DNA from 3 places in the Streptomyces yatensis genome. Region 3 is predicted to be linked to each of the others. Evidence: riboswitches for the same ligand, from Rfam matches in the RefSeq annotation. Region 3 holds a riboswitch; each other region holds the start of a gene.
The links. Region 3 has a riboswitch for cobalamin ahead of J8403_RS02105 ((2Fe-2S) ferredoxin domain-containing protein). Riboswitches for the same ligand answer to the same signal wherever they lie in the genome.
Positions count from the first base shown of each region.

Region 1: linked by a shared signal. The riboswitch ahead of metE (5-methyltetrahydropteroyltriglutamate--homocysteine S-methyltransferase) and the one ahead of J8403_RS02105 ((2Fe-2S) ferredoxin domain-containing protein) in region 3 are both predicted to bind cobalamin.
Region 2: linked by a shared signal. The riboswitch ahead of J8403_RS35965 (ABC transporter substrate-binding protein) and the one ahead of J8403_RS02105 ((2Fe-2S) ferredoxin domain-containing protein) in region 3 are both predicted to bind cobalamin.

Region 1 is NZ_CP072941.1:8,645,694-8,655,840, reverse strand. It holds gene J8403_RS36265 (endo-alpha-N-acetylgalactosaminidase family protein) at 1-2,237, shown strand, start outside; gene J8403_RS36260 (helix-turn-helix domain-containing protein) at 2,400-3,326, shown strand; cobalamin riboswitch at 3,605-3,826, shown strand; gene metE (5-methyltetrahydropteroyltriglutamate--homocysteine S-methyltransferase) at 3,990-6,308, shown strand; gene J8403_RS36250 (AraC family transcriptional regulator) at 6,384-7,337, opposite strand; gene J8403_RS36245 (zinc-dependent alcohol dehydrogenase family protein) at 7,442-8,425, shown strand; gene J8403_RS36240 (helix-turn-helix transcriptional regulator) at 8,485-9,351, opposite strand; gene J8403_RS36235 (SDR family NAD(P)-dependent oxidoreductase) at 9,504-10,147, shown strand, end outside.
Region 2 is NZ_CP072941.1:8,580,289-8,590,435, forward strand. It holds gene J8403_RS35925 (FHA domain-containing protein) at 1-636, shown strand, start outside; gene J8403_RS35930 (polysaccharide lyase family 7 protein) at 816-1,598, shown strand; gene J8403_RS35935 (serine/threonine-protein kinase) at 1,938-3,824, shown strand; gene J8403_RS35940 (DUF305 domain-containing protein) at 3,866-4,471, opposite strand; gene J8403_RS35945 (DUF1996 domain-containing protein) at 4,579-5,529, opposite strand; gene J8403_RS35950 (DUF2165 domain-containing protein) at 5,725-6,222, opposite strand; gene J8403_RS35955 (carboxymuconolactone decarboxylase family protein) at 6,480-6,956, shown strand; gene J8403_RS35960 (RNA polymerase sigma-70 factor) at 6,991-7,959, shown strand; cobalamin riboswitch at 7,974-8,187, shown strand; gene J8403_RS35965 (ABC transporter substrate-binding protein) at 8,249-9,289, shown strand; gene J8403_RS35970 (FecCD family ABC transporter permease) at 9,286-10,147, shown strand, end outside.
Region 3 is NZ_CP072941.1:459,417-469,563, reverse strand. It holds gene J8403_RS02125 (hypothetical protein) at 1-754, shown strand, start outside; gene J8403_RS02120 (glycoside hydrolase family 97 protein) at 762-2,663, opposite strand; gene J8403_RS02115 (hypothetical protein) at 2,865-3,089, shown strand; gene J8403_RS02110 (NAD-binding protein) at 3,314-5,239, shown strand; cobalamin riboswitch at 5,300-5,477, shown strand; gene J8403_RS02105 ((2Fe-2S) ferredoxin domain-containing protein) at 5,522-5,905, shown strand; gene J8403_RS02100 (FAD-binding dehydrogenase) at 6,061-7,866, shown strand; gene J8403_RS02095 (hypothetical protein) at 7,980-8,321, shown strand; gene J8403_RS02090 (DMT family transporter) at 8,374-9,381, opposite strand; gene J8403_RS02085 (TetR/AcrR family transcriptional regulator) at 9,378-9,983, opposite strand.

The DNA of each region.
Region 1 (10,147 bases), 8.2 Mb from region 3:
TCGACTGGCAGGACGCCGCCATCGCCTTCCGCGACATCATGGTCAATCCGCTCGGCGCCGACGAGCAGCATCTGCGGGTCGTCCCGCACATCCCGTTCAACTTCGCCAGCCAGGCCACCAACCCCTTCCTCGACACCCTCGACAACGTCAAGCGGATCGCGCTGGCCACCGACGGACTGCGGCAGTACACCGTGCTCAAGGGCTACCAGTCGGAAGGTCATGACTCCGCCCACCCCGACTACGCGGGCAACTACAACACCCGCGCCGGTGGCCTGGCCGACCTCAACACCCTGTTGCGTTCCGGGCGCCGCTGGAACAGCGACTTCGCGGTGCACGTCAACGCCACCGAGTCCTATCCGGTGGCCAACGCCTTCTCCGAGACGCTGGTCGACAGAGACGACAAGCAGTGGGACTGGCTGGACCAGTCCTACCGCATCGACCCCCGCCGCGACCTGGTCTCCGGCGACATCATCCGGCGCTTCCAGGATCTGCGGAACGACGCCGACCCGGCCCTCGCCGCGCTCTACATCGACGTCTTCCGCGAGTCCGGCTGGAACTCCGACCGGCTCCAGCGGGCCCTGCGCGACCAGGGCTGGCGCGTGACCACCGAATGGGGCCACGGGCTGGAGCGCTCCTCGCTGTGGTCGCACTGGGCCACCGAGACCGACTACGGGCCGGATACCTCGCGCGGTATCAACTCCCGGCTCATCCGCTTCATCCGCAACCACCAGAAGGACGTCTTCGCCGACAAGTGGCCGACCCTGCTGGGCATTCCGCGGATGGGCAACTTCGAGGGCTGGACCGGCAAGACCGACTGGACCGCCTTCTACCGGCTCATCTGGACCCATAGCCTGCCCGCCAAATACCTCCAGGCGTATCCCATCCGCACCTGGGGCGACCACGAGATCACCTTCGAGGGGCCCGGCCGCACCTCGGTCACCGACACCGGTGGCGTCCGCCGCATCACCACCGACGGGCGGCTGGTCTACGACGGCGGTGGCTATCTGCTGCCCTGGGAGCCGCGCGAGGCCACCGACCCGGCCAAGCTCTACCACTACAACCCGGCCGGTGGCACCACCCGTTGGCCGCTGCCGCGCGGCTGGTCGGAGCAGCGGTCCGTGGTGCTGTACCGGCTCACCGACCAGGGGCGCGCCGAGCCGGTCACGCTGCCGGTGCGCGACGGCCACGTCAGCATCACCGCCGACCCCGACGTCCCGTATGTGGTGCTGCGCTCCCGGGCCCGTGCCCAGGCGGCCCCCGGCTGGGGCGAGGGCACCCCGCTGTACGACCCCGGTTTCCGCTCCGGATCGCTGCGCGGCTGGCAGACCACCGGCCCGGCCACCGTCGAGCGCAGCCCGCTGGGCGACTACGAACTGGTCGTCGGCGAGGGCGCGGCCGCCACCGTCGGCCAGCGGCTCGACCGGCTGGCCCCCGGTGGCTATGTGGCCTCCGTCCAGGTGGAGGTGGGCGCGAAGGCCGGTGACCGGCGGCGGGCCGCGCTGCGGGTGCACACCGCCGACGGCGTCACCGCGGAGAACTGGACCGAGACCTCGACCGCCGTCAACCACATGGCCGCCGACCGCAAACACGGCACCCGTTTCCAGCGGATGTTCACCTTCTTCACCGTCCCCGAGGGCGGCGGACCGGTCAGTCTCACCCTGGCGGTGGCCGAGGGCAGCGCCCGGGTCCGTTTCGACCGGCTGCGGGTGGTGCGGGCCCGGCGCACGACGAAGCCCGGCGCCCTGGTGTACGAGGACTTCGAGCGGGTGCCCCAGGGCTGGGGCCCGTTCGTCAAGGGCGACGCGGGCGGGGTGACCGACCCCCGCACCCATATCGCCCAGCGGCACGCCCCGTTCACCCAGGCCGGCTGGAACGGCAAGGTGATCGACGATGTGCTCGAAGGCGGCCAGTCCCTCAAGTCACGTGGTGAGAACGCGGGTCTCGTCTACCGCACCGTGCCCCACACCGCCCGCTTCCGCCCGGGGCGGCGCTACCGGGTGAGCCTGACGTACGCCAACGAGGCGGCCGGTCAGTACGCATGGATCACGGCCGTGGACGAACCCGGACCGCGCGAGTTGGAGCGCACTGCCCTGCCCGCCGCCGCCGGGCGGGCCAGCCACCGCTACACCGTCACCGCGCCCGCGGACGGTGAGATGTGGGTGGGGCTGCGGAAGACCGGCGACAGCGGTACCGCGGAGTTCACGCTCGACTCCTTCACCGTGGAGGAGCTGGACTGACCCGGCCGAGGGAGCGGGGCGGCGCGGACACATCTCCGCCGCCCGGCTCCCTTCCCCTTCTCCGCCAAGCCCCCGCCAGGGCCACCCTCCCCTTGGCGGCCGGGCAGTCCGTGGACGAAGATCGGCGAGTGATGGGACACAGCCGACCGGAGGGGACCGCGGATGTATCACACCTGGATGCGGTACTTCACGCCCAGCCCCGCCCATCACCGGCTCGGCCTGGTGTGTCTGGGTGTCGGCCTCCAGCACGGCGCCCTGCCCGTGGTCGGCCCGCGGGTCCTGGACCACCATGTGGCGGTGGTCATCAGCGCGGGCCGCGGATGGTTCCGCGGCGCGGACGGCCGCCGCCGTACCGTCACCGCGCCCGCGCTGCTCTGGCTCACCCCCGGGGTCACCCACCACTACGCCCCGGACCCGGATACCGGATGGGACGAGGCGTTCGTCGACTTCACGGGACCGGCCACCGCCGCCTACGCCGACCTGGGCTATCTTGACGCGGACGGCCCCGTGGTCGCGCTCACCGACACCGCCACCGCCCGGACGGCCATCGGCCGGATCGCCCGCGCCGCGCGTCAGGGCAATCCGTTCCTGGAGGTCGAGACCGCCGCCGCCGTCCATGAACTCCTCGTCGCCCTCCGCCGCGTCCGCGCCGACACCGGCGCCGACGGACATCCGGTGCTCCAGGCGCTGGCCCGGGACGCCTTCCAGCCGCTCTCGGTGACCGAACACGCCGCCCGGCACGGCATGACACCGGCCGCACTGCGCACCGCGGTACGCCGCGGGGCGGGGTGCAGCCCCAAGGACTATCTCCTCGGCATCCGGCTGGGCCGGGCCAAGGAACTCCTCGTCGGCACCGAACTGCCGGTCGCCGCCATCGCCCGCCGCGTCGGCTACGACGATCCCGCCTACTTCAGCAGGCTGTTCGCCCGCCGCGTGGGCACGGCACCGGTCCACTTCCGCGAGCAGCAGTGCCGCTCGGTCCCCGGTGGCTTCACCGACCGCGTCCCCGATCCGAGCCGCCCACCGACGATCCCGCCCTCGGCACCGGCGGACGACGCACGGCGCGGCGGCGGTGACCGGCGGCCGTGACCGGAGGCGGATGACCGGCGGCGGATGACCGGAGGCGGATGACCGGACGCGCGCCTTGGGCCGGCCGGACGGCTCCGGAGGGCGGCGGGGGGCACGGCTGGGGGCACGGCTTCAGCCATCGGAGGCCCCGGCGCGTGCTGATCCCCTGAGCTCGCTGGTGGACGGGGTGCGGCCGGTGCACGGCCCGGGCGGCACCGGCCGTACCCTCGGCCGCCGCGTGTTCCACTTCACCATCCCGAATACCGGACGGCCCCCTGCACACCGCCGGACGGGCCCGTACGCTGGCTGGTGCAGCTGGTTCGCCCCGTCCGCCAGGCGGGACGCGTCGTAAGAGGGAACCCGGTGGGAATCCGGGACTGCCCCGCAGCGGTGAGCGGGAACGACCGCCGTCATACGCACTGGGTCCGGTAGAGGGACCTGGGAAGCGACGGCCACTAGGTGTCCTCCCTCAAGAGGACGCGCCCGTGAGTCCGAAGACCTGCCATCTGCCCGCGTACAGACGACTCGTGCGCGGACACCCGGTGACCTCGAGGGCGGGTCGGCGTACATTCCGGTCGGACGACCGCGCGCGTGCCGCGCGAGGTCGTGGCGTCCGGTCCGTCACCCTTCGCGCTCTCCTCCGTCGCCGGGATCTCAGGGATTCATCTCGCGAAGGAGATCTCCGTGACACCGAAGTCCGCAGCCGCGGCAGCACGGGCCACCGTGTACGGCTACCCCCGCCAGGGCCCGAACCGGGAACTGAAGAAGGCGATCGAGGGCTACTGGAAGGGCCGCGTCACCGCCGACGCGCTCCGGGCCACCGCCGCCGAACTGCGCGGCGCCACCTGGAAGCAGCTGGCCGGGGCGGGTATCGACGAAGTTCCCACGGGTGACTTCTCGTACTACGACCACGTGCTCGACACCACCGTCATGGTCGGCGCGATCCCCGACCGCCACCGGGACGCCGTCGCGGCCGATCCGCTCGACGGCTACTTCGCGATGGCGCGGGGCACACAGGACGTGGCACCGCTGGAGATGACCAAGTGGTTCGACACCAACTACCACTACCTGGTTCCGGAGCTGGGTCCGGACACGGTGTTCACGGCCGACTCCGCCAAGCAGGTCGCGGAGCTGACGGAAGCCCTCGCCCTCGGCCTTGCGGCGCGGCCGGTCCTGGTCGGGCCCGTCACCTACCTCCTCCTCGCCAAGCCCGCCCCCGGCGCGCCCGCGGACTTCGAGCCGCTCACCCTCCTGGACCGTCTGCTTCCGGTGTACGCCGAGGTGCTGGCCGACCTGCGGGCGGCCGGTGCCGAGTGGGCGCAGCTCGATGAGCCCGCCCTGGTCCAGGACCGCACGCCGGCCGAGCTGAACGCCGCCGGCCGCGCCTACCGCGATCTCGGCGCCCTCGCCGACCGTCCGAAGCTGCTGGTCGCCTCGTACTTCGACCGCCTCGGCGAGGCCCTGCCCGTACTGGCCAAGGCCCCGGTCGAGGGGCTGGCGCTGGACTTCACGGAGGCCGCCGCCGCCAATCTGGACGCGCTCGCCGCCGTCGGCGGGCTGCCCCGCAAGCGGCTGATCGCCGGTGTCGTGAGCGGCCGCAACATCTGGGTCAACGACCTGGAGAAGTCCCTGGCCAGGCTCGGCACCCTGCTGGGGCTGGCCGACCGGGTCGATGTGGCCGCCTCCTGCTCGCTGCTGCACGTCCCCCTCGACGCGACGGGCGAGCGGGACATCGCACCGCAGATCCTGCGCTGGCTGGCCTTCGCCCGGCAGAAGACCGCGGAGATCGTCACCCTCGCCAAGGGCCTGGCCCGCGGCACCGACACGATCACCGCCGAACTGGCCGCGAACCGGGCCGCCCTCGCCTCCCGTGCCAACTCCCCCATCACCCGTGACCCGGCCGTCCGCGCCCGCACCGGCGCGGTCACCGAGGCCGACGCCCGCCGCTCCCAGCCGTACGCCGAACGCGCCGCGGCCCAGCGCGACCGCCTCCGCCTGCCGCTGCTGCCGACCACCACCATCGGCTCCTTCCCGCAGACCGGCGAACTGCGCACCGCCCGCGCCGACCTGCGCGCCGGCCGCATCGACACGGCCGGGTACGAGGAGCGCGTCAAGGCCGAGATCCAGGAGGTGATCTCCTTCCAGGAGAAGACCGGCCTGGATGTGCTGGTGCACGGCGAGGCCGAGCGCAACGACATGGTCCAGTACTTCGCCGAGCAGCTCACCGGCTATCTCGCCACACAGCACGGCTGGGTGCAGTCCTACGGCACCCGCTACGTCCGCCCGCCGATCCTGGCCGGTGACATCTCGCGCCCCGAGCCGATGACCGTGCGCTGGACGGCCTACGCCCAGTCCCTCACCGACCGTCCGGTCAAGGGCATGCTCACCGGGCCGGTCACCATGCTCGCGTGGTCCTTCGTCCGCGACGACCAGCCCCTCGGCGACACCGCCCGCCAGGTCGCCCTCGCCCTGCGCGACGAGGTGGGCGACCTGGAGGCGGCCGGGACCTCGGTCATCCAGGTGGACGAACCCGCCCTGCGCGAGACCCTTCCGCTGCGCACCGAGGACCGGCCCGGCTATCTGTCCTGGGCGACCGAGGCCTTCCGCCTCACCACCGGCGGCGTACGGCCCGGCACCCAGATCCACACCCATATGTGCTACGCCGAGTTCGGCGACATCGTCCAGGCGATCGACGACCTCGACGCCGATGTCATCAGCCTGGAGGCCGCCCGCTCCCATATGCAGGTGGCCCGCGAGCTGGCCGCCCACGGCTATCCGCGCGAGGCCGGGCCCGGTGTGTACGACATCCACTCCCCGCGCGTGCCCAGCGCGCTGGAGGCGGCCGAACTGCTCCGCACCGGCCTCAGGGCCATCCCCGCCGAGCGGCTGTGGGTCAACCCCGACTGCGGTCTGAAGACCCGCGGCTGGCCCGAGACCCGCTCCGCACTGGAGAACCTGGTCACCGCGGCCCGTACGGTCCGCGGTGAGCTGCCCGCGTCCTGACCCGGACGACCGGCCGGGGCCGGGCGCCACGCGCTCCGGCCCCGGTGCCCCAGGCCGAGCCGACGCCGGACGTGGTCAGGCGGCTGTCGCGCCGGACGGGGGGCGCCGACGGAGCGCCTGGTCCATCGACTTCCGCCAGCCCCCGGGCGTGACGCCCTCCCTGGCCGAAAAGGCACGGCTCAGCGCGCTTCCGGTGTCGTAGCCGACCCTGACCGCGATCTCCTGAACGCTCAGCGGCGTCTCCCGGAGCAGCACCTTCACCCGGTACATGCGCCATGAGGTGAGGTAGCCCAGCGGGGTGTCCCCCGTCTTCTCCTTGAACGAGGCGGCGAACGCCGAGCGCGACATCCCCGCCTTGCGGGCGAGTTCGTCGACCGTCCACGGATGGGCCAGGTCCGCGTGCAACTCCCGCATGGCGACGGCCAGCCGGGGGTCCCGCAGTGCGGCGATCCAGCCGATGGTGCCGCCCCCGACATCGGCGCAACAGCTCCGTAGTGCCTGGACGAAGAGCACATCGGACAGCCGGCTCATGATGAAGCCACCACCGAGCCCGCCTGCCGCGCTCTCCCTCGCGATGAGGTCGAACGTGGTGCGCAGGAGGTGGCCGGAGGTGTGGTCCAGGTTCAGCCGGAACAACGGTGGCAGCAGCGCGAAGAGTGGTTCGGCCGCCACGGCGTCGAAGGCGAACCGGCTGGACACGATCTGCGTCAGCTCACCGTCACCCCCGACGCGGGCCGCGTTGCCGGGAGCTTGGGAGACCAGTCCGTCGCAGTCGACGACCTCACTGCCCGTGGTGTCCTGAAGGGTGAACCTCACGCCCGCGCGGACCAGGAAGCAGTCGTTGGCCTCCAGACGTTGCGGCCCGGCGAGCGTGTCCCCGACGAGCCAACACGAACCGCTGGAGATCAGGACCAGCCGGGCGAGGTCCCGGGGAGGGAAGGAGATGCCCCACGGCGCACGGGCGTCCACCCGTACGTACCGCGCGTCCTCGATCTTCATGGTGGCAAGAAGGTCGTCGATGGGATCCATCTCCACCCTCCTGGACGATCTGCGCCAAACCACGGACGCAAGGATACAGATCGTCCAGCCGTGCCGCCCTATCGTGGAGATGTTCAAAGAACAAAGGAGGGGAAATGCGAACATTCCAGATCGACACGGGCGGCGGCCTGATCGCCCCGGCCACCCGTCCGGTGCCGGCCCCGTCGGCGGGCGAAGTGCTGGTCCGCGTCAAGGCCAGCTCCATCAACGCGCGCGACCTGCTCATCGTCTCCGGCAGGTATTCCATCGAGGTGCCGCCGGGGCGCATCCCGCTCTCCGACGGCGCGGGCGTCGTGGAGGCGGTCGGGGACGGGGTTTCGCGGTTCCGGGTGGGGGACCGCGTCGTGAGCACCTTCCATCCGACCTGGCTGTACGGTCCCTTCCCGCAGTGGGGGGAATTCCACGGGACCCAGCGCGATGGCTGGCTCACCGAGTACATCGCCCTCGACGAGCAGAGCCTGGTCGCCATGCCGGACCAGCTCTCCTTCGAGGAAGCGGCCACGCTTCCCTGTGCCGCGCTCACCGCGTGGTCGGCGGTGAGCGGAGTCGGCCCGGGCGATACGGTCCTGATCCAGGGCTCGGGCGGGGTGTCGGTCTTCGCGCTGCAGTTCGCCCGTCTGGCCGGGGCACGTGTGCTCGCCACGACATCCAGCGATGAGAAGGCCCGACGGCTCGGCGCGCTCGGCGCGTCCGATGTCGTCGACTACGTCAGCACACCGGAGTGGGGCGCCCAGGTGCGGGCGCTCACCGGTGGCGGTGCCGACCGTGTCGTCGAGATCGGTGGCGCCGGAACGCTCGCCCAGTCCGTCGAAGCCGTGGCCTACGGCGGGCAGATCGCCCTCGTCGGCAATCTCGCGGCGGGCGGCGGGATGGATGTGACGCGATTCTTCCGCCGCGCCGCCACGCTCAGGTCGATCAGCGTCGGCAGCCGGAGCGACTTCGAGCGGATGAACAAGGTCATCGGCCGGCATCGGCTGCGGCCCGTCATCGACCGTGTCGTGCCCTTCGACCAGGCGCCGGAGGCGTTCGCCCACTTCGAGAAGGGGCCACGCTTCGGCAAGGTCGTCATCGGTCACTGACGACGTACGGCCCCTGATCCTCTACGGCCACTGATCCTCTACGGCCACCGAGAGGCGGGTCACGGGCGCGGAGCGGCGGTGCGGGCGCCGGTGACGCGGAGGAGGTCGAGCTTGCCCGCGTCACTGCTTCCGGTCGCCGCCGTGTAGGTGACCATGCGCAGGTCCGCGCCGGGGACGACGAGGACATCGCAGTCCAGGTGGATGTCTCCGGCCTCCTGATGCCGGATCGTCTTCCGGTCGCTCGTGTGCTGGGCGGCGGTCGTCCGGGTGGCCCAGTAGTGCGCGAACACCTCGGACTCCGCCCGCAGTTCCCGCACCAGCCGCTGGAGCCGGCCGTCGGCGGGGTAACGGGAGACGGCGTCCTTGAGGTCGGCGACGATCGAGGCTTCGAAGGTGTCCTGCCCGCGCGCGGGCCGGATGTGAAGGGTCGCGGCGCGGGCGGCACCGCTGCCGAACAGGGCGCGGGCCAGGCTGCGTTCGGCGGCCGGGAGGGTGGCGGCGTCGCCGTGCAGGGCACTCCACATGGCGTTCCACCACACCAGGGTCCAATCCGCGGTGAACACCCCGATCGGGACGTCGCCCAGGCGCGCGGCGAGCCGCTGGATGCCCGGGGGCACATGGGCGTTGACCGTCCCGTCGCGCGGGGGAAGGAGCCCGGCGCCGCGGTAGAGCTGGTCGCGCTCGGCGCGGGAGAGCTGGAGGGCGCGGGCGAGGGCGCCGACGACCTGGTCCGAGGGGTTCTTCGCACGCCCCTGCTCCAGGCGCAGGATGTAGTCGACCGAGAGCCCGGCCAGCTGTGCGAGCTCCTCGCGGCGCAGTCCCGGGGCGCGGCGGGTGGCCGTCGGGGCGAAGCCGGCGTCGGCCGGGGAGAGACGGTCGCGCCAGGCGCGCAGGAGCGCGGCGAAGTCGGAGCCGGAGGAAGCCATGGGTTCATTCTCGCCGTGCGGCGCCGGATGAGCCTGGGTACTGCCAGTCCTAGTGACGCGGACGGCACTGGCCGGCGGGGGCGGAGGCGGCGAACGTGGAGCCCGCCGCGCCCGGTCCGGGCGCCATCGGCCGACCAGTGAAGGACCCCTTGATGAAGCACACCCTGGTGATGACGGGCGCGAGCCGCGGGATCGGCCGCGCCGCGGCGGAGCACATCCTGCGCCACTCGCCCCATACCCACCTCGTCGTGGTGGCCCGCGCGTCCTCCGGCGCCCGGCTCGCCGAGGAACTCGCCGGGGGCGGGCACACGGTCTCGCATGTGTCGGCGGACCTCGCCTCGCTGCGGAGTGTCCGCTCCGCCGCCGCCCAGATCCGTGACCGGCTGGAGCGCGGTGATCTGCCACCGCTGCGCGGGTTCGTGGGCAACGCGGGCATGCAGTACACCAACGCGCTGACCGAGTCCCCCGAGGGGTTCGAGGCCACGTTCGCCATCAACGTGCTCGCCAACCATCTCTTCGTCCGCCTGCTCCAGGACCACTTCGCCGCGCCCGCCCGGATCGTGATCACCGTCAGCGACACCCACTTCGGCGACTTCAGGCACAACCTGGGCATGGTGCCGAGCCCGGTGTGGAACTCCCCCGATGTCCTCGCCCGTCCGGGCGCCTTCCCCGGGCCGGGCACCACGGCCGGTGGCCGCACCGCGTACTCGACGAGCAAGCTGGCCGCCATCCACCTCGTGCACGAGTACGCGCGCCGGCTTCCGGCCGGGATCGACGCCATCGCCTACAACCCGGG
Region 2 (10,147 bases), 8.1 Mb from region 3:
GTGGACGACCTCCGGGTGAGCCGGCGGCACGGCGAGCTGACCTACCGCCAGGGCCAGTGGTGGCTGCGGAACACCGGACGGCAGCTCGTCCGGCTGCCGCGCGGCACGATGATGCATCTCAGCAGCGAGCCGATCCCGCTCGACACCGGCTACACCCCGCTGTTCGTCAAGGGTTCCGGCTACCGCGAGCACCTGGTGGAGCTGTATGTGGCGGGCCATGACGACCAGGGGCCGGTGTCGCGGCGGCGCGCCGAGACCCTTCGGCCGGAGATCTGGCCGCTGGACGACGACGAACGGCTGCTGCTGGTCGTCCTCGGTCAGCGGTATCTGCTGTACGAGGAGGATCCGAGACCTCTGACGTACGCCACGGCGGCCAAGCAGCTCAGCTACCTCCGCCCGGGCGCGGGATGGAACGAGCGCAAGATCGAGTACCGGATCGAGGCCGTACGCCGCCGTCTGCGCAACACCGGCTTCCGATACCCGCTGATGCACGACAAATCGCAGGGCCGCCCGGCGGACAACGGGCTGCTGCACAACCTGCTCAAGGGATTGGTGGAGTCCACCACGCTCGTACCGCCCGACCTGGACCTGATCGAGGACGACGACCTCTGGCCCGATCCCGCGCCGGAGTCTTAACACAAGAGCGGGATTCCCGCCGTGCCCGCTTCCGGGACCCGTCCCGGAAACGGCGGCCGACCATGACCATCCACAGGACGGGCCCGCCCGCGCTCAGCAGGGCGCCGAAGTGGCATGACGACGTCTCCATGACCCGTGGGGATGACGGCCGCCTGTCCGCCGAAACGGAAGGAATCCCCATGAGGTGCATGCGCATCGTCGTTCTCGCGGGCATCACCGCGGCCGCGTCGACGGCCGCCCTCGCGCTCCCGGCGCAGGCCGGCATCCCCACCCGCGACGGCCGCACGGCCGCCGAGTGCGAGTACCCCGCCGACGTCCTCGACCTCACCGACTGGAAGCTGACCCTGCCCACCGGCGAGGACGAGGACCCGACCGACATCACCCAGCCCGACCTCGCCACGTTCGCCGCCAAGCCCTGGTTCCAGGCGGATGAGGACTGCGGCGCGGTCCAGTTCCGGGCCCCCGTCGACGGTGTGACCACGGGGGGCTCCAGCTACCCGCGCGCCGAGCTGCGGGAGATGACGGACGACGGGGAGGACGAGGCGAGCTGGTCGACCACCGAGGGCACCCACACGCTCGTGGTCAAGGAGGCGTTCACCGCGCTCCCGAACGACAAGCCGCATCTCGTCGGTGCCCAGATCCACGGCGGGGACGACGACGTCACGGTCTTCCGGCTCGAAGGCAGCAAGCTCTACATCACCGACGGCGACGACACCCACCACCATCTCGTCACCGACGACTATGAGCTGGGCACCGAGTTCGAGGCCAAGTTCGTGGCGCGGAACGGGAAGATCGACGCCTATTACAACGGGGAGCGGGAGACCACGATCTCCTCCGACGACGACAGCAACTACTTCAAGGCAGGGGCCTATACGCAGGCCAATTGCGAGAACTCGGACCCGTGCGACGGCGACAACTACGGCGAGGTCCACATATCCGGCATCAAGGTCACCCATTCCTAGCCACTTCCGGCCGGGGGCGCGGTGCCGGGTCTTCCCGTGGCGGGAGGCCCGGCACCGCGGCGACTCCGGTGCAGCGGTGGGCCGCTGGCATATGGCAGCGGCGGCTGCCCCCGTCGCCTGCGCTTCCGGGCGCCGCAACCTCCACAACGGTGAAGATTTCTGGAGTGGTGGGTGAATTCCCTTCTCAATCGGCCAGGTCCCGTCCGTCGCGGGCACGCTCCGCGCCCCGCGGTTCCTCACGAGCACCGCAAACGGTACGTGTCTCCACGTGTACGCAGTAGGTTCGATCTGCGTGTCCGTAACGGCTGGAGTTCTGGTCTCGTATGGGGGGAGTGTGTCGTGCGGCGGGGGGAGCGAGTGGGCAAGTACCGGCTCACAGAGGGGCCCGTCGAAGGAGGGCGGGGCGCGGTCTGGTTCGCCGTCGACACCGAGCTGGGCCGGTCCGTCGTCCTCAAGCGGGCCCTGCTCGAGGACAACAGCCAGGCCGACTTCGACGAGCTGCTGGCCGAGGCCCGCGCCCTGGCGAAGTTCAGCCATCCGAACGTGGTCACCCTCTACGACGCCGTCCGGGCGGGCAAGGGCAAGAAGGCCACGTTCTGGCTGGTGATGGAGCATGTGACCGGCGGCAGCCTGGACGTCCCGGTGAAGATGGCCCCGGAGCTCGCGGCGCATATCGGCGCGCAGATCGCGGGCGCGCTGGCGGCCCTGCACGAGAAGGGCATCGTGCACTGCGACGTCAAGCCCGGCAACATCGTCATCACCCACGACAGGGTGGCCAAGCTGACCGACTTCGGCGCCGCGTACCGGGTGGACGGCAGTGAGACGATCACGCCCAACGGTCCGGTGAGCCTGACCCCGTTCTTCGCCGCCCCCGAGGCGTTCCGCGGCGCACCCGAGCGCGCGTCCGACGTGTTCTCCCTCGGCGCCACGATGTACTGGCTGGTGACCGGGACTCCGCCGCTGCGCGGCGCCGGGCGGGTGGTCCGGATGGAGGCCCTCAGCCCCCGCGTCGGGCCGCTCGGCGGGGTGCTCACCGCGATGCTCCAGCGCGACCCCGGGGCCCGGCCCACCGCCGCCGAGGCGCTCGGCGCCCTCACCGAACTCGCGGGACCGCCGGAGCGGTTCCCGACGCTCCCGCCGGCCCCGGCGACCACGCGCTATACGGCCACCCTCGCGCACAGCGAGGACCCGGCGGGCGGACCGTGGCGCCGGACGACGACCACCGCGGCCGCCCTCGTCCGGCGCCGCCCGTTACTCACGGCCGGCGCCGCCGCCGTTGTGGCACTGGCCATCTCCGTTCCGTTCATCGTGCTGAGCCTGGGTGGCGAAGCCGAGGACACGGCCGACCCGTCGCCGGCCAGGCCGAGCGGCGCGGGCTTCATCGGCGAACCCCGCACGGCCGACCCCTGCGCCTTGCTGAACACCAATGTGTTCCAGCGGTACGGGGAGGCCCAACTCGACCGCGACCTGGGCAATTTCAACCGCTGTGACGTGGTCCTGAAGGACCGCAGCGAGGAGGTCGTGGACGTCAGGGTGGAGCTCGACGCCGATTCGCTGCCGGAGGGCGTGACGCGCAAGACCACGGGCCGGGTGACCGTCGTGGAGCGCGCCGCCGAGAGCGATCAGTGCGAGCGGGTCATGGCGGTGACCGGCGCTCGCGACAACAGCCTCCGCGTCACCGCGGCCGCGCGAGCGCCCGCTGACGTCAAGGAACCGCTGTGCGAAACCGCCGATCGCGCCACGGGAGTCGCGATCAAGCTGCTCAACCGCGGTGAGATTCCGCGGCGTTCTCCCGGTTTTCCCGCCAATTCGCTGGCACACCTGGACGCATGTACGTTGCTCGACGTCAAGGCGCTGGAGAAGGTGCCCGGAATCGACGCCCGGGAGCCGGAGGTCGGATTCGGCCGCTGGGAGTGCCAGTGGAAGAGCACCACCAGCGAGTACGAGGTGGACTTGCGCTTCGACCAGGGAGACCTGCCGCGCGACAAGAGCGCCCGGTCGACCGAGCTGGGAGACCGCCATCGCCAGGCCATCGTTCTGCCGGAGAACGAGGGCCGGGGGAGCTGCCGCGTCGAGGTGGTCCATCGTGAGTACACCGGCCTGGACCGGGTGCAGGGGACCGAGCGGGTGGCTCTCGTCATCAAGGGGGCGGGGGCCAAGGACCGCTCCTGCGAACTGGCCACCGAGCTCGCCGGTTCGGCCGCCGCCGCGCTGCCGCCCGCCTGAACCTGCGACCGTCCACGGCGGGAGCAGCGAGCGGACCGCGCCTAGGGAAGACGGGCGCGCCAGGTGACGGAGGTCTTCTCCACGCTCGCGGCCAGCCTCTTCGCGGCCGGATCGGCGCCCGCCGAGCGCTGCGCGTGGGCGATCTTCGCCGCCTGGTCGAGGTGTTCGCGCATCGCCGCGAGGAAGAGGGTGTCGAAGGCGGCGCCCTCGGTGCCCTTGATGGTGCGCAGTTCGCCCTCGGTCACCATGCCGGGCATGTCGTGCCCCCGGTGCGGGTTGGTGTCGGGGACGCCCGCTCGGGCGAGCAGTTCTCGTAGTTGGACGAGTTCGCCGCGGTAGGCGGTGGCCACCGGTTTCGCCCACTTCTCCACCCCCGCGTCGGAAGAGTGGCCCGGGACCAGGTCCAGCAGGAGTGTCGCCTGATCGTCCATCGCGATCATCAGCTGGATCCAGCCGATATCGGTGGAGTTGAAGGTCCCCGATGTCGCCTGCCCGCCCGGGGACCGGGCGGCGGGGTGCCGCGCGGCCGACGTCGACCGCCCCTCACGCGGCGGTTTCCCGTCGCCACAGCCGGCGGTGAGCAGCGTGGCGGCGGCGAGCAGCGCCGCCACGGACACCGCGCACCGTGTGACGGTTGCCGCTGTCATGTCGACTCCCCTCGTCTCGCATGGGCGGAGCCCCGGTGACGGGACTCCGCCCACAGCCACGGCGGTGTCGCCCTGCCGGGCCGCGTGGCCGGCCCACTCCCTATCCGTCAGGGACGGCCGTCGGCACCGCACTTGATGATCACGTTGATGCAGTCGCGGACCCGCCGGGCCATCTCGTCCTCGGGCCAGGCGTTGAAGAAGTCACCGTGCATGGTGTACCCGGCCCCCGACGCCAGCTTGAAGCGCGCGGGGTCGCCACTGACCGGGTAGCGGAGCACCTGGCGCAGCTTCGGCACGGCGACTGGGTGCGTGGCCGGGCACTGGCCGCCGACCGGGTAGGCCATGTGGCTCTTGTGGTCGGGGGAGTCCAGGTCCTTGCCGTTCCAGCACTGCGGGAAGTCGAGGTAGGACTCCAGCATCGAGCCGGCCGGGCAGTTCACGAAGTCCTTGGAGGGGTTGACCTCTCCGTGGTGCAGGCAGGACCAGCGTGCGATGGACGTGGGGTCGCCGACCCCGGTGGCCTTGGCGTTGCCCGCCACGATCCGCAGCCCCAGCGGGAGCGGCTTGATGGTGGCGATCACGTCGTCGCGCACGCCTTCACCGAGGTAGTAGAAGGTGGTGCCGGTGGGCTCGACCTCCTTGCCGTTGTCGTAGAGCGTCGGGGTCCAGTACGACGACAGGTCGACGGTCGGGCTGCAGCTGGTCCGGCCCCTCTGCAGGGCGGCCAGATCGGTGCGGGCGTTGGTCGAGTCGTTCCCGAAGAAGCTGTGCATATGGGACGCGCCGGGGAGCCCCGGGAACACGATCGGGTCGTCCGGCAGCCGGTGGGTGAACGGGCACTCGGCGACGAACTCCGCGACGCGCACGGGTGCGTTGGCGCTCCGCGGGCTCGACACCGCGCCCGCCGTGTCGGTGGTGCGCAGATCGGCACGCGCACTGGCCGGGCCGATGGAGAGCAGGGACAGGAGGAGGCCGAGGGCGGCGAGGACGACGCCCGGCCCTCGCCGGCGGCCGAGGAGACGCCGTAAGGGCGGGAAGCGCGGGGGTGTAGGGGACATGACTCTCCTTTCCGTGCACGCACGGAAGAGCGAAAAGAGCGAGGGAGAGCCCAGCGGTGTGGTCACGCGGGGCGGCCGAGAGAGCGCTCTCTCAGGGCGATGCTGCGGACGCTAGAGGTGGCCCACGTCACTGTCAAGAGTCCGCGGCAAGGAGGGTCAAGTGCCCGCGGCAGCTGGTCTGCCGCGCCCGCTCGGTCAGTCCTCGGAACCCGGATCGGTTCGCTCCGCCGAGGGCAGCAGGTGAATGAGCAGCAGCACGATCCCGGAAATCATGAACACGCGCGTGGCGGCCTCCAGGCCGTTCCACTTCTCCGACTGCCACATGGCGAACCACTCGCCGCCGATGCCGATGAACCCGGCACCGAACAGCAGCATCAGCATCAGCAGCCCCACGGTGCTCGCCTGCCGGGCGCGGCGTACGCGGGCTCCGGGCGGACCCGCGAACCACATGGCCGTCGCCGCGAGGAGCACGAGAGCGGCGAGGGTCTCCCAGGCGATGATGGCGACGTAGGCGGTGTCCTGGAGCGCGGTGGAGTCGATGGCCCGCCACATCAGGTCCTCGTCCTTGAACGTGGTGTCCATCGCCAGGACATGGCGTACGAACTGCTGGTTGCTGTCGAAGTCGGTGATGTTCCCGAAGGCGACGAGCGTGATGTACAGCGCGATCGTCCCGGTGAGCACCCCCGAGGTCATCGCGTGGACACGGGGTGAACGTATTCTGCCGGTTCGCTCTGTCACGATGACCTCTGTCTCCCGTTGGATCCCGCCGACCATGAAGCGTGCGAGAGCCGTAGCGTACAACTGACCGGATCACAGCGGTGATGGACGCCGTGCGGCTGCCGAGCGGAGCCGACGGCCGGGAGATGCGGGTCACACGCGGCCATGTCACAGGCGGTCGGGCCGTCTCGTCTCAGGGGTGTAGCCACGGAACGACTTCGGAGGAGCACACCATGGACGCGCGACTGAACTACTCCGCCAGCCAGACCGCCGGCAAGGTCCTGAGGCCTGTCATGGCGGCCGGCAGAGCGGTCAAGGAATCGCCGCTGCCGGTGGCGACGCAGGAGCTGGTGGCGATTCGGGTGAGCCAGATCAACGGCTGCGCCGCCTGCATCGACATGCACACCAAGGAAGCCGCCGCGGCCGGTGAGACCCCGGTGCGGCTGAACCTGGTCGCGGTATGGCGGGAGGCCACCGTCTTCACCGATGCCGAACGGGCCGCGCTGGCACTGGCGGAGGAGGGGACCCGGGTCGCGGACGCGGCCGGTGGGGTCGGCGACGAGGCGTGGGCGAAGGCCGCCGAGCACTATGACGAGGAGCAGCTCACCGCCCTGGTGATCCTGGTCTCCTTCATGAATATGGTGAACCGGCTGAACGTCATCACCCGGCAGCCGGCGGCCGGTGACTACGAGGCCGGGCAGTTCCACTGACCGGCAACGGGCCCAGGGGGAAGGGGGAATCGGCGTGAACAAGGTCGAGGAGTTCGAGGAGCTGCGGCCGCTGCTGTTCTCGATCGCCTATCGGATCCTGGGCAGTGTGAGTGAGGCCGAGGACGCGGTGCAGGAGACCTGGCTGCGCTTCGACGGCTCGACGACCCGGCCCACGTCGACCAAGGCCTATCTGTCGGCCACGGTGACGCGCATCTCGATCGATGTGCTGCGCTCCGCGCGGGTGCGACGGGAGGAGTACGTGGGCCCGTGGTTCCCCGAGCCGCTGCTCAGCGATCCGTATCAGGATCCGGCCCGGGCGGTGGAGCTGGCCGACTCGGTGTCGATGGCGGCCCTGTTGCTGCTGGAGCGGCTCAGCCCGCTGGAGCGGGCGGTGTTCGTGCTGCGGGAGGTGTTCGCCTTCGGGTTCGACGAGGTCGCCACGGCGGTGGGCCGGTCGGAGGCGGCCTGCCGCCAGTTGCTGGTGCGGGCGCGGCGGCATATGGCGGCCGGGCGGCCGCGGTTCGAGGCGGACCGGCGGGAGCGGCAGCAGCTGGCCACGCGGTTCTTCGACGCGCTGAAGGACGGCGACGTGGGCGCGCTGCGCAACCTGCTGGCCGCCGACGTGCAACTGGTCGGGGACGGCGGTGGCAAGGCCCCGCAACTGGCCAAGGCCGTCATGGGCGCGGAGAACGTGGCCCGGCTGCTGGGCACGGTCTTCCCCTGGCTGCTGCGGATCGATGTGTCGTTCGAGCTCCATGAGGTCAACGGCCAGCCCGGCGCGGTCTTCCGCGAGCGGGACGGCAAGGTGCTCCAGGCCCTGGTGCTCGATGTGCTCGACGGGCAGATCCAGGCCATCCGGGCGGTGATCAATCCCGACAAGCTCGGCCACCTCGGGCCGGTCGGCGACGCCTGGGCCGTCGACCGCGAGGTGAGGCAGGCCCGTCGGCGGCCGAACCGACTCCGGGACGCGGTCTCCCACCCCGTGACCGGTCCGACACCCTGATCGTTCGACGATCTTGATACTCTCGGGGAGCCAGTCGTGCCACATCCGAGGCCAGGGAATCCGGTGTGAATCCGGAGCTGACGCGCAGCGGTGAGGGGGACGGGCGGGGCATGTGACACCACTGGGAGGAGTCCGTGACGGCCGCGAGGCCGCCGCGAACGAGCACCGGGAAGGGGCCCCGTCCGGACGAACCCGAGTCCGAAGACCTGCTGGCACCTCCGCGCCCCGTGCGGGGAGGACGTCCGTAGGCCAGGCTCCGCGTACGAGCCCCGACAACCGAGGCATGCCCGTGCTCCGCTCTGCCCGCCGTACCGCGGCCCTCCTGCTCGCCCCCGCCCTCCTGCTCACCGCGTGCGGTGGCTCCGGCCACGAGGGCTCGGACGCCACGAAGCCCGCCGGTGCCGGCTATCCGCGCACCATCGACAACTGCGGCCACAAGGTCACGGTGAAGTCCGCCCCGAAGCGGGCCCTCTCCCTCAACCAGGGCACGACGGAGATCCTGCTCTCCCTCGGCCTCGCCGACCGCATGGCCGGCACCGCCACCTGGACCGACCCGGTGATGAAGGGCCTGGAGAAGGCCAACGCGACGGTGCCGCGCCTGGCGGACAACATGCCGTCCTTCGAGAAGGCCCTGGACACCGAACCCGACTTCGTCACCGCCTCGTTCGTCTCCACCCTCGGCAAGGGCGGCGTGGCCACCCGTGAGCAGTTCGAGAAGCTGGGCGTGCCCACGTATGTTTCGCCGTCCGACTGCGCGGCGGGCCGCGACCCCGACAGCGGTGGCGACGGCTCCCGCGGCAAGCCACTCACCCTGGACACCGTCTACGGCGAGATACGCGACCTGGCCCGCGCGTTCGGCGTCGACGAGCGGGGCGAGAAGCTCATCGCACGGTTGAAGCAGCGGGTGCGGACGGCCACCGAGGGACTGGACGCCCCCGGCGTCTCCCTCATGTACTGGTTCGCCAACGCCCAGTCGCCCTACCTCGGCGGCTGCTGCGGCGCGCCGGGCGCCATCACCCGGGCCGTCGGGGCGAAGAACGCCTTCTCCGACACCCACGACGAATGGCCGCAGATCAACTGGGAGACCGTGGCCGACCGCGACCCGGACGTCATCGTCCTCGGCGATCTCACGCGCAGGCAGCAGACCGCGGAGAACGCCAAGGCCAAGATCCGTTTCCTGGAGACCAACGCCGCCACCCGCAATCTCACCGCCGTGAAGAAGAAGCGGTACGTCCTGCTGAGCGGGCAGGCCATGAACCCGTCCATCCGCACCGTCGAAGGGGTCGAGCAGGTCGCCGCCGGGCTGCGCCACTTCGGACTCGCCACATGAGCACCCGCCTCCTGCTGCTGATCGCGGGAGGGCCGGCCGCGCTGTTGGCGTCGATCGCCGTCGCCGTGACCATCGGTCCCGCCGACATCTCCACGGCCGACGTCTGGGCGGCGGTCACCGCCCATCTCGGCCTGGGCGAGGGCACGTTGCCACCGCTGCGCGACGGCATCGTGTGGAACCTGCGCATGCCCCGCACCCTGCTCGCCGCGGTGTGCGGGGCGGGGCTGGCCCTCTGCGGGGCCGTGATGCAGTCCCTGCTGCGCAATCCGCTGGCCGACCCCTTCGTCCTGGGGGTGTCCTCCGGCGCCTCCACCGGCGCCGTCGCCGTGGTCGTCCTCGGCGTCGGCGGTGGGGCCGTGTCGCTGTCGGCCGGCGCGTTCATCGGCGCGCTGCTCTCCTTCGGCCTGGTCCTGGCACTCAGCCACAGCCTCGGCGGCAGCACCGACCGGGTGGTGCTGTCCGGGGTGGCGGCCATGCAACTGTTCTCCGCGCTGACCTCGTTCACCGTCCTCACCTCCGCGGACGCCGACACCACCCGCGCCGTGCTGTTCTGGCTCCTCGGCTCGCTCACCGGCGCCGGCTGGAGCGATGTGCTGCTGTGCGCCGTCGTCCTGGCCGCCGTTCTCCTGGTCTGTCTCGGACACGCCCGCACCCTGGACGCGTTCGCCTTCGGGGAGGAGGCCGCGGCGGCGCTCGGCGTCCACGTGGCCCGCACCCGCCTCGTGCTGCTGTGCGCGACCGCGCTGCTCACCGCGACCCTGGTCAGCTCCGCCGGGGCCATCGGCTTCGTCGGTCTGGTCCTCCCGCACGCCACCCGCGCCCTCACCGGGTCCGGCCACGCCCGCCTGCTGCCGGTCA
Region 3 (10,147 bases):
GACGCGACTGCAGCGCCGCAAGTCCGTCTGGGCCGTCGGCGCCGCGGGCGGACTGGCCTTCGCCGTACTGCAGGACCGGATCTCCCTGCCGTTCGACGGGAAGCGTCTCCTGGTGCCCGCGATCATCCTGGTCGCCGCGCTCTGGGCGGTCGCGGGCACCTTTGTCTACCACGCGGTCACCCTGAACATCCGCAGGCCCACCGTGCATGTCGCCATCCCGCGCAGCTGGCGCACCCTGCTCAGAAGCCCGGCCGGGGCGGTCCTGCTCCGGCACGAGATCTCGCATCTGCGCCACGGTGATCCGATGCGTCGGCGCTATCTGCGTCATGCGCCGGCGGCGGGGAAGGCCGCCGTGTTCTACGACGGGGTGACGGCCCTCGCCGTCACCCCCGTGGAGACCTCGGCGCAGACTGTCACGTCGATCACCGTCTTCCTCCTCACCCTGACCTGCGGCCTCTACGCCAACAGCCGCGCGGGCCGGGTCCTGGTCACGCTGATGGAGATGCGGGCGGACGCCGAGGCGGTCACGGACGCGGAGTCGGCGGACCGGCTGTCCGCCTTCCTCACCCATCAGCAGGAGAAGAACCCGACGCGGCAGAAGGCCGATCGGCTGCTGGCCCTCTCCCGCGGATGGACCGGCGGCCACCCCGCCCCCTACGCCCGTGCCGTCGCCGCCGCATGGGTCTTCGCGGCCGGCGTCTGTATTCCGGCGATCGGGATCTGGACGGGCGTCCTGGACGGGGTGTCCGAGTGAGGGACGGTCAGGGACGGTCGCAGGTCGACAGACCGGGCCGCCAGCGGCAGGCGATGGCGGCGAACCCGCCGTCCGCCGTCACCGGCACGGACAGCGTCTGCCCGCCGCGCACCACCGTGGGCGTGCGGACCAGACCGTTGGGGCCGTCCAGGATCAGATCGACGAGCCAGCGGCCCGGCTCCAGCCGCAGCGGCACCTCGGCGGTGTGCGCGGGGCCGGTGAACGTACCGCCGATGAACCACCGCGAGCCGTCGGCGCGGGCCAGCACCGCGCTCTCACCGGGCCGCCCGGTCAGCAGCCGGGTGCGGTCCCAGGTGGCGGGGATCTGCTCCAGGAAGCGGCGGGCGAGCGGACGGGCGTCATAGGACTCCGGGGTGCCCGCCAGATCCTGGATACCGGACTCGTAGAGCACCGACAGGCCGACTTCCCCCGCGTCCGAGCCCGCGTTGGGGCGCTCGGCCCGGTGGAAGGCCCCGGGGGTGAAGTCCATGGAGCCGATGACATTGCGGGTGAAGGGCAGCGTCGCCAGATGCTGCGGGGTGTTGGTCCGCTTCTCCTCGCCGTTCACCCCCTCCATCGACATCACCTGCGGCCAGGTGCGCTGGATGCCCTTGGGGATGGTCGAGCCGTGGAAGTTGACGAGCAGATGGTGGTCCGCGGTGGCCTTGAGGATCTCGTCGTACCAGCGCAGCGTCTCCTGGGCCTCGGAGTCCATGAAGTCGATCTTCACGCCCTTCACCCCCCACTTCTCCAGTGTGGGCAGCCACAGCTCGCGCTCCTCGGCGGTGTCGAGGTCGCGGTGGTGGATCCAGACCTGGATGCCCACATGGCGCTCGCGCGCGTAGTCCACGAGCTGCGGAATCCAGCTGTTCCGCGGCCAGTCGGGGTCGGTGACGTCCCACTGGTCGGGGTCGAAGTACCAGCCCGCGTCCACCACCACATACGGCCAGCCGCGCTGGGTCGCGTAGTCCACGTACCCCTTCTGCATCGACAGGCTCTGCCCGGCCGGCTTGCCGCCCGCGAGCCAGGTCCACAGCGCGGGCCCGGGCCGGATCCACGAGGTGTCGGCGACCCGCGACGCGGGGGCCAGATCGTCGGTGAAGGTGGACTCGGTGACGGTCGGCAGATCGCCCACGATCATCGCGCGCCAGGGTGTGCTGAGCGGTCCGTCGGACGCGACCCGCTGGTCCCAGAGCCCGATGCGGTACGTGGGCTGCCCCTGCTGATGGATCAGCCGGGCGGCGGAGTAGCGGCCGCTGAGATCCGACTCGGCGATCAGGGCGTAGCCGCCCGCCGTCTCGAAGAGCGCCTGGGACATGTACTCACCGGTGGGCGCGGTCGCGGCGGTGTACTCCTTGAACAGGTTCTCGTTGTCCTTGCGGTAGTCGCCCAGCCATGCGGCCGCGTCCGCGGGCAGGGTGAACGCCGAGGTCTCGCCGAGGACATCGCCGCTGCCGGAGGGCAGGACATAGCGATAGGCGACCCCGTCGTCCGAGACCCGCACCACGAGGTCCAGCCGGGCGCTCCCGCTGCCCCGGAACCGGAAGCGGGTCTCGGTCATCCGCGCCGTGCGCGAGCGCTCCTTGCCGACCGTCGACCGGTAGCGCTCCACGACGGTGCGGTCGTGGCGCCCCAGGTAGCGCAGCCCGTGCGACAGATCCGCCCGTTCGGTGACGATGCCCACGGGCGAGGGTTCGACCACGGTCCGTCCGCCCCGGGACACTTGGAGCGTCAGCGCTCCTGAGGCTCCGTCGAGCCGCAGCTGCGCGAGGGGACCGGAGTGGGGTGAGGGGCCTCGCACGGTCCAGGCGGAGTCCTTCGCCTGCGCGGGCCCGGTGATGAAGAGCGTCATGGCCAGGACGCCGCAGAGCAGAAATGCCACAGCGGAGCGTCGGTAAGATCTCGGCATTGTTGCCTCCCGAGGCGGATACGTTACCGAGTCATCCGATAACTGGGGAGGGGGCGGGCGTCATTACGCCCCGTCAAGGGTCATTGGCGGTTGAGAGATCGGATCTATAGTGGGACCGCTTCCCGGGATGGAGCCACGGGTGGAGGGTCGGCGGATGGACCCGCGTACGGTCCGGACAGGGAGGCGCACACGATGAGCGGCATGGCTCGACCCGGCGACCCGGACCGGGAGACGGCGAACCGGGAAACGGTGAACCGGCAGATCGCGAACAGTGAATCGGCGGACCCGGACCCGGACCCGGCGCGCGCCGAGCCCGAGGGCGGGGAGCCCGCCTGCTGGCTGGATCGGGTCTGCGCCGACTGCGGCGCGATCCAGGACACCGCGTCCTTCGCCCGCTGTGCGCGCTGCGGAGCCCCCAGGGAGTGAGCGCACGGGGCGCCCCGGCCGCCCGCCCCCGGTGCCCAACTCCCTTGGACAGCCCACCAGGTACGGTCTGATCATGACCGCCGGAGCGCGGATGCCGGCCGCCGGAGACCGCGGCCGCCGTACCCCGCCCGGACGACCCACGGCATCACGGACCAACGGGGGGCTTCGCCGTCGTGTTCTCCACCTCCACCTCCGCCCCGCCGATCCCCTCGGGGGCGGCCCATATGGTCGTGTGCGGTGACGACGCGCTCGCCCACCGCCTCGCCGCCGAACTCCACTACGTCTACCGGACCCGGGTGACGGTCGTCATCCCCGGCGGCGCGCCCCTGGCGGACCCGGCCGGGCAGCGGGCGGCGGGATGGTGGCCGGGCGGCCGTACCTCCGCGCTCTTCGGCCGGTTCAGCGCGGCCGTCGGACGGGTCCCGCTGCCCCGGCAGACCGCGGACGACCCCGCTCCGGACGGGGGAGTGCGGGTCATGGAGGTCCCGGCGCTCGACGAAGAGGTGCTGACCGAGGCGGGCGCGGAGCACGCGACGGCGCTCGCCCTGGTCCATGACGACGACGAGGCGAACATCCACGCCGCCCTCCGCGCCCGCCGCCTCAACCCCCGGCTGCGGCTGGTGATCCGGCTCTACAACCGCAAGCTCGGCCAGCATCTGGAGGAACTCCTCGACGAGGCGGCGCGGGTGGCGGATCCCGGTATGGACCCGGCAGAGCTGGACGCCACCACCACCGTACTGTCGGACGCCGACACCGCGGCGCCCGCCCTGGCGGCCACCGCCGTCGCGGGCACCAGCAAAGTCCTGCAGGCCGACGGGCTGCTGCTGCGCGCGGCCGAGCGCACCCCGCCCGGCCCCGACGAGGTGGCCCGCCCGGGGCTGTGCACCCTCGCCCTGCTCTCGTCCACCACCAGCGACCCCGGCGGCAGCGAGGGCTCCGACAGCAGCGGCGACGAAGGGCCCAAGCTGCTGCCCGGAGACGAGGAAGTGGCCGCCGCCACCGGGCGCGACACGGTGGTGCTGGAGGCCGTCTCCGCCACCGGACCACCGCTGCCGCCCCGGCGGCTCGGCACCCGCAGACTGCCCCTCGCCTCGCTGTTCTCCCGCCGGCTGCGCTGGTCCGTCGCCGGAATGGCGATCGCCGTGCTCGCCCTCACCATCGCCTCCTGGCAGCTCACCGGCGCGGGTCTGCTCCGCGCCGCCTACCTCACGGTGCTCGATGTGCTGGCGATCGACGACCCGGCGCTGGACGAGCCGACCGGGCGCAAAGTCCTCCAGCTGCTGTCCGGGCTGATCGGACTGCTGATGCTGCCCGTCCTGGTGGCCGCCGCGCTCGAAGCGCTGGGCACCTTCCGCACCGCCTCCGCGCTGCGCCGCCCTCCGCGCGGCCTCTCCGGCCATGTCGTGCTGCTCGGGCTCGGCAAGGTCGGCACCCGCGTCCTGGCCAGACTCCGTGAGATGGACATCCCCGTGGTGTGCGTGGAGGAGGACCCCGGGGCGCGCGGCATCCCGCTGGCCCGCAGGCTGGGGGTGCCGACGGTCATCGGCGATGTCACCCAGGAGGGCGTCCTGGAGGCCGCCAAGATCCAGCGGGCACACTCCCTGCTCGCCCTGACCAGCGTCGACACCACCAACCTGGAGGCGACGCTGTACGCCCGCTCGGTCAAGCCCCGGCTGCGGGTGGCGCTGCGCCTGTACGACGACCGCTTCGCCACCGCCGTCTACCGCACACTGCGCGCGGCCCATCCGCGGGCCCTCACCCGCAGCCGCAGCGTCTCCAGCCTGGCGGCACCGGCGTTCGCGGGGGCGATGATGGGGCGTCAGATCCTGGGCGCCATACCGGTCGAGCGCAGGGTGCTGCTCTTCGCCGCCCTGCATGTCGCCGGGCATCCGCAACTGGAGGGGCGTACCGTCGCCGAGGCGTTCGCGCCGGGCGCCTGGCGGGTGATCGCGCTGGACGCGGCGGAACCCGCCGACCGGCAACGCGACCTCGCCGCGGCGCCTCGTGACGACGGCGCCACCCAGGAGCCCGCCCTGGTGTGGGATCTGCACCCCGGCTATGTCCTGCGCCCGCACGACCGCGTGGTGCTGGCGGCCACCCGCCAGGGCCTGGGCGAAATCCTCGCGGGGGCGGCGGCCCGCCGCGACTGACGCCGACCCGTCCGTGGCCCTCCCGCGAGCGGGGGCCACATGGTGCGGCGGTGCCCGGGATGCGATGATGCCGGGCGACAAGGGCGACGGCGGAACGAGGAAGCCGGTGTGAATCCGGCGCGGTGCCGCCACTGTGATCGGCGAGCGGATCCCGAACAGGCCACTGCCCGTACGCGCGGGTGGGAAGGCCGGGACGAGCATCGACCCGAGAGCCAGGAGACTCACGCGGTCGCCTCCTCGACGCAAACCGGGGCGGACTTCCCCGGAGGAGGGCGATGCGCCATGCCTGTCAGGCCGACCGACCCGGTGCCCTGCCGGGTGACCGTATGCCGGGACTGCTGCTGCGGCAGCCCCAAGGTGACCGGAATCGACCATGCGGCGCAGCTCGCGCGGCTCCGTGAGGAGGTGCCCGTACGCGTCTCCGAGTGTCTGGACGTCTGCGATCAGGCCAATGTGGTCGTGGTGCAGCCGTCGGCCGCTGGACGTGCCGCCGGGGGCAGGCCGGTGTGGCTCGGGCTGGTCAACGACACGGACGCGACGCAGGACATCGTGGCCTGGGTCGCGGCGGGCGGTCCCGGGGTGGCACCGCTGCCCGACATCCTCGATCTGTACGCCTTCTCGCCACGGCGGAGCGCCTCGCCCGAGTCAACATCCGGCGGGCGCTGACCGTCCGAAGTTCCCTGCGGCGTACGGGAGTTGCTCATCGGGGGCAGGAGTCTGGCGGCCCCGCACCCGGTGGGCTACCGTCGGTAACACGTTGCCGTCGCGGCAATCCCCTTCGCATCTCCCGCACCCTCCGAACCCCTTCCGGAAGGCAGCCCATGGAGAACTCCACAGAGAATTCCGCCTCGCCGGCCGGGATCAGCCGCCGCCACGCCCTGACGGCGGCGGGCGGTGTGCTCGCCGGTGCCGCGCTCGCCCAGGCGGCGGTCCCGGCCTTCGCCGCCTCCGGGGCGTCCTCGGACGCGGACGCCATCGTGGTCGGCGGCGGGCTCGCCGGGCTGGTCGCCACGGCGGAACTGGCGGCCGCGGGACGCAAGGTGCTCCTCCTCGACCAGGAGCCCGAGAGCAACCTCGGCGGCCAGGCGTTCTGGTCCTTCGGCGGCCTGTTCTTCGTCGACTCCGAGGAACAGCGGCTGATGGGCATCAAGGACACCCATGAACTGGCCTGGCAGGACTGGCTCGGCACGGCCGGCTTCGACCGTGGCGTCTTTGATCCCGGCGGCCAGGACTACTGGGCCCGCAAATGGGCCGAGGCGTACGTGGACTTCGCCGCCGGGGAGAAGCGGTCCTGGCTGCACGGGCTCGGCGTGCGGTGGTTCCCGATCGTCGGCTGGGCCGAGCGCGGCGGCGGCCTCGCGGACGGGCACGGCAACTCGGTGCCGCGTTTCCATGTCACCTGGGGCACCGGTCCGGCCGTGGTCGAGCCGTTCGAGAAGAAGGTGCGGGCCGCCGCGAAGGACGGGCGGGTGACCTTCACGTTCCGGCACCGGGTGGACGATCTGGTGGTCACCGGCGGTGCCGTCACCGGGGTCAGCGGCGCGATCCTGGAGCCCAGCGACGCCGCCCGCGGCAAGCCCACCTCGCGCACCGTGGTCGGCCACTTCGAGCTCAACGCCCCGGTGGTGATCGTCACCTCGGGCGGCATCGGCGCCAACCACGATCTCGTACGGCGGAACTGGCCCGACCGGCTCGGCTCACCGCCGAAGTTCATGGTCACCGGCGTCCCGGCGTATGTGGACGGCCGGATGCTCGCGATCACCGAGAAGGCGGGCGGACGGATCGTCAACCCCGACCGCATGTGGCACTACACCGAGGGCCTCAGAAACTACGACCCGATCTGGCCCGGCCACGGCATCCGCATTCTGCCGGGCCCCTCGTCGATGTGGTTCGACGCGAAGGGCAAGCGCTTCTCCACCCCCGACATCCCGGGCTACGACACCCTGCACACCCTCGAGACGATCACCGCCACCGGCTATGACTACTCCTGGTTCGTCACCACCCAGAAGATCATCGCCAAGGAGTTCGCGCTCTCGGGCTCCGAGCAGAACCCGGACCTGACCAACAAGGACATCCTGCAGCTCCTCTCCCGCATCTGGCAGACACCCGAGCCGATCCAGCGGTTCCGGGACAAGGGCGAGGACTTCGTCGTCGCGGGCACCCTGCCCCAACTGGTCGCGGGCATGAACAAGTTGACCGGCGACAACCTCATCGACCTGGCCGACCTCACCCGGCAGATCGAGGCCCGCGACCGCGAGATCGCCAACCCGTACACCAAGGACGTCCAGGTCATGGGCATCCGCAACGCGCTCGCCTACCCCGGGGACACGCTCAGCCGCACCGCCTCCGCACACCGGATCCTGGACCCGTCCGCCGGACCGCTGATCGCCGTGCGCCTCAACATCCTCACCCGCAAGACCCTCGGCGGCCTCCAGACCGACCTCACCGGCCGGGTCCTGGACGCCTCCGGCAACCCGATCAGCGGCCTGTACGCGGCCGGTGAGGTCTCGGGCTTCGGCGGCGGGGGAGTGCACGGCTACCGCTCCCTGGAGGGCACCTTCCTCGGCGGCTGCCTGTTCTCGGGCCGCGCCGCGGGCCGTGCGGCGGCGGCCGCGACCGCGACCTGAACCGGCGGGCGCGGCGGCGGTGGCGCACCGGACACATGGCAGACTCCTCCTGCGGTCCGCGGGCGGCCGGGAGCATCCCGGCCCGTCAAGTCGCCGGGGGCAGGGGAGGGTGCATGGGCGGGGACGATCCGCATATCCATGTGGAGTCGAAGGTGGTCCGAGGCGTCGCCGCCGTCCGCAACATGATGGCGTCCACCTTCGGGCTGGCCGGTGACCTGCCGAGCAACATCGCCACCGGATGCGGGCAGCGGGCGCCGTACGCGATGACCTCTCCGCGGCCGGAGAACGTCACCTGCCTTGCCTGCCGTGAATACGCGCGGCTGGAGCATCTGCGCTTCGCGGACGAGCTCGAACGGCTGGGGCGGATGCCCGGATCGACCATCAGCACGGCCCAGGCGAAGCTGGCCGCGGACCGGCATCGCGACCTCGCGAAGCGGTTTTCCGCCGCGGAGTGAGCGGACGGGCGGCGGAGTGTCCGCCGCCCGCCCCGCCCGTCGGCGGATGCGGCTACGGCACCCGCCCGGGGCCCGTCCGGGCAACGGTGTACTCAGCTGCCGTGCTCACGCCTTCCGGCCGCTGCCGGCGCCGCCCGGGGACGGCTGTGGGCGCGGTGAGGACGGCCAGGCAGGCGAGGACGAGCGCGATGCCGGTCCAGCCGACGGCGGGGAGGCGCTCGCCGATGACCAGCACGGCGAGCACGGCGGCGACGGCCGGCTCCAGCAGGGAGAGCGTGGTCGCCGTACTCGCGGGTACATGTGCCAGTCCCCAGCCGAACAGCGCGTAGCCGGCGAACATGGGCACCACCGCCATGTAGGCACCGACGGCCATATTGGACCCGGAGTCGAGCAGCGGCGCGCCGGTGACCAGGAGGACGGGCACGAGGAGCAGTCCGCCCAGGCCGAACACCGCGCCCATCGCCGCGCGGGAGGCGATGCCTTGGGTGATCAGCCGGTGCGCCGCCCAGGAGTAGAGGGCGTAGGTCGTGGCCGCGATGAGGCCCAGCCCCACGCCGAGCATCGTGGCGGCCATGGATGGCTGCTCGCGGCCGCCGGGGGCCTGAGCGGCTTGGGCCGCGCACAGCATGAGGGTGCCGAGGAGGCCCAGGGCGGCGCCGAGTGTCCAGCGGCGCGTCAGCCGGCGCCGGTCCATGACCCGTTCGATCACGGCTGAGGCCAGTGGCGCCATGCCGATCGACACCACGGTTCCCACCGCCACTCCGGCCAGGTGCATCGAGCTGTAGAACGCCAGGGGGTAGACCGCCACCGCGAACGCGCCGAGCAGTACGGTGGCGCGCCGCGCCCGCAGCCGCGGGGCCTGACGGGCGATGCGGGGGGCCGCGACCAGGGCTTGGAGCAGCCCGCCCAGGCCCATGGCGACGGCGCCGATGGCGAGGGGCCCGACGTCCGGGGCGAAGGTCGCCGCGGTGCCGGTGGTGCCCCACAGCACGGACGCGGCGAGCACACACAACGATCCGGCGCCCGCCGAACGGGCGCCGTGTCCGGTGGGCCGCCTCACAGCCTGTCCAGCAGGGCCGCCGCCATCGCGCGGGCGTGCCGCAGCCGGCTGCCGTCGCCTTCCAGCCCGGCCCGCGCCATCGCGCCCTCCAACAGGAACGACAGGTGCTCCGCCATGGTGCGCACGTCGTCGGGGCGCTCGGGCAGCAGCTCTTCGAGATGCCCGGCGATCAGGCGCTCGACCTGCTCCTTGTGGCGGCGTACGACACTCCGCCCTTCGTCTCCGGCGGGCAGCTCGGCGGCCGCGTTGAGCAGCCCGCAGCCGCGAAAGCCGCGCTCGTAGGCGAACGCCGCGTGATCGGCGTAGGCGTCGAAGGCCGCGAGGACACCCTCGCGGGGGTTCTGGGCCCGCTCCAGCCGGGAGGCGTACAGCGCGAGCCACTCCTCGTGCCGGGCATCGAGATAGGCCCTGACGAGATCGGACTTGGAGGAGAAGTTGTTGTACAGGCTCATCTTCGCCACGCCGGCCTCGGTGGTGATCGTGTCGATTCCGGTCGCCGTCACGCCGTCGGCGTAGAAGCGCCGCGCGGCGGCCGCCAGCAGGCGCTCCCGGGCGGGCCGCCGCCTGCCGGGATCCGTCGTCCTCGTACCGGTCTCACTCATCGCATGCACCCCGACAGATTAGGTAGGTAGGTCTACCTACTGTAGAGGGGCGATGGGAGATCCGGGAAGTGGGTTTCACCAGCGGTCGGCCCCCACGGCCGTCGCCGACTGAGCGGCAGAACGGCGGGCACTCGAACGGGCCAGGACGTGGCCTGCTCGGGCGA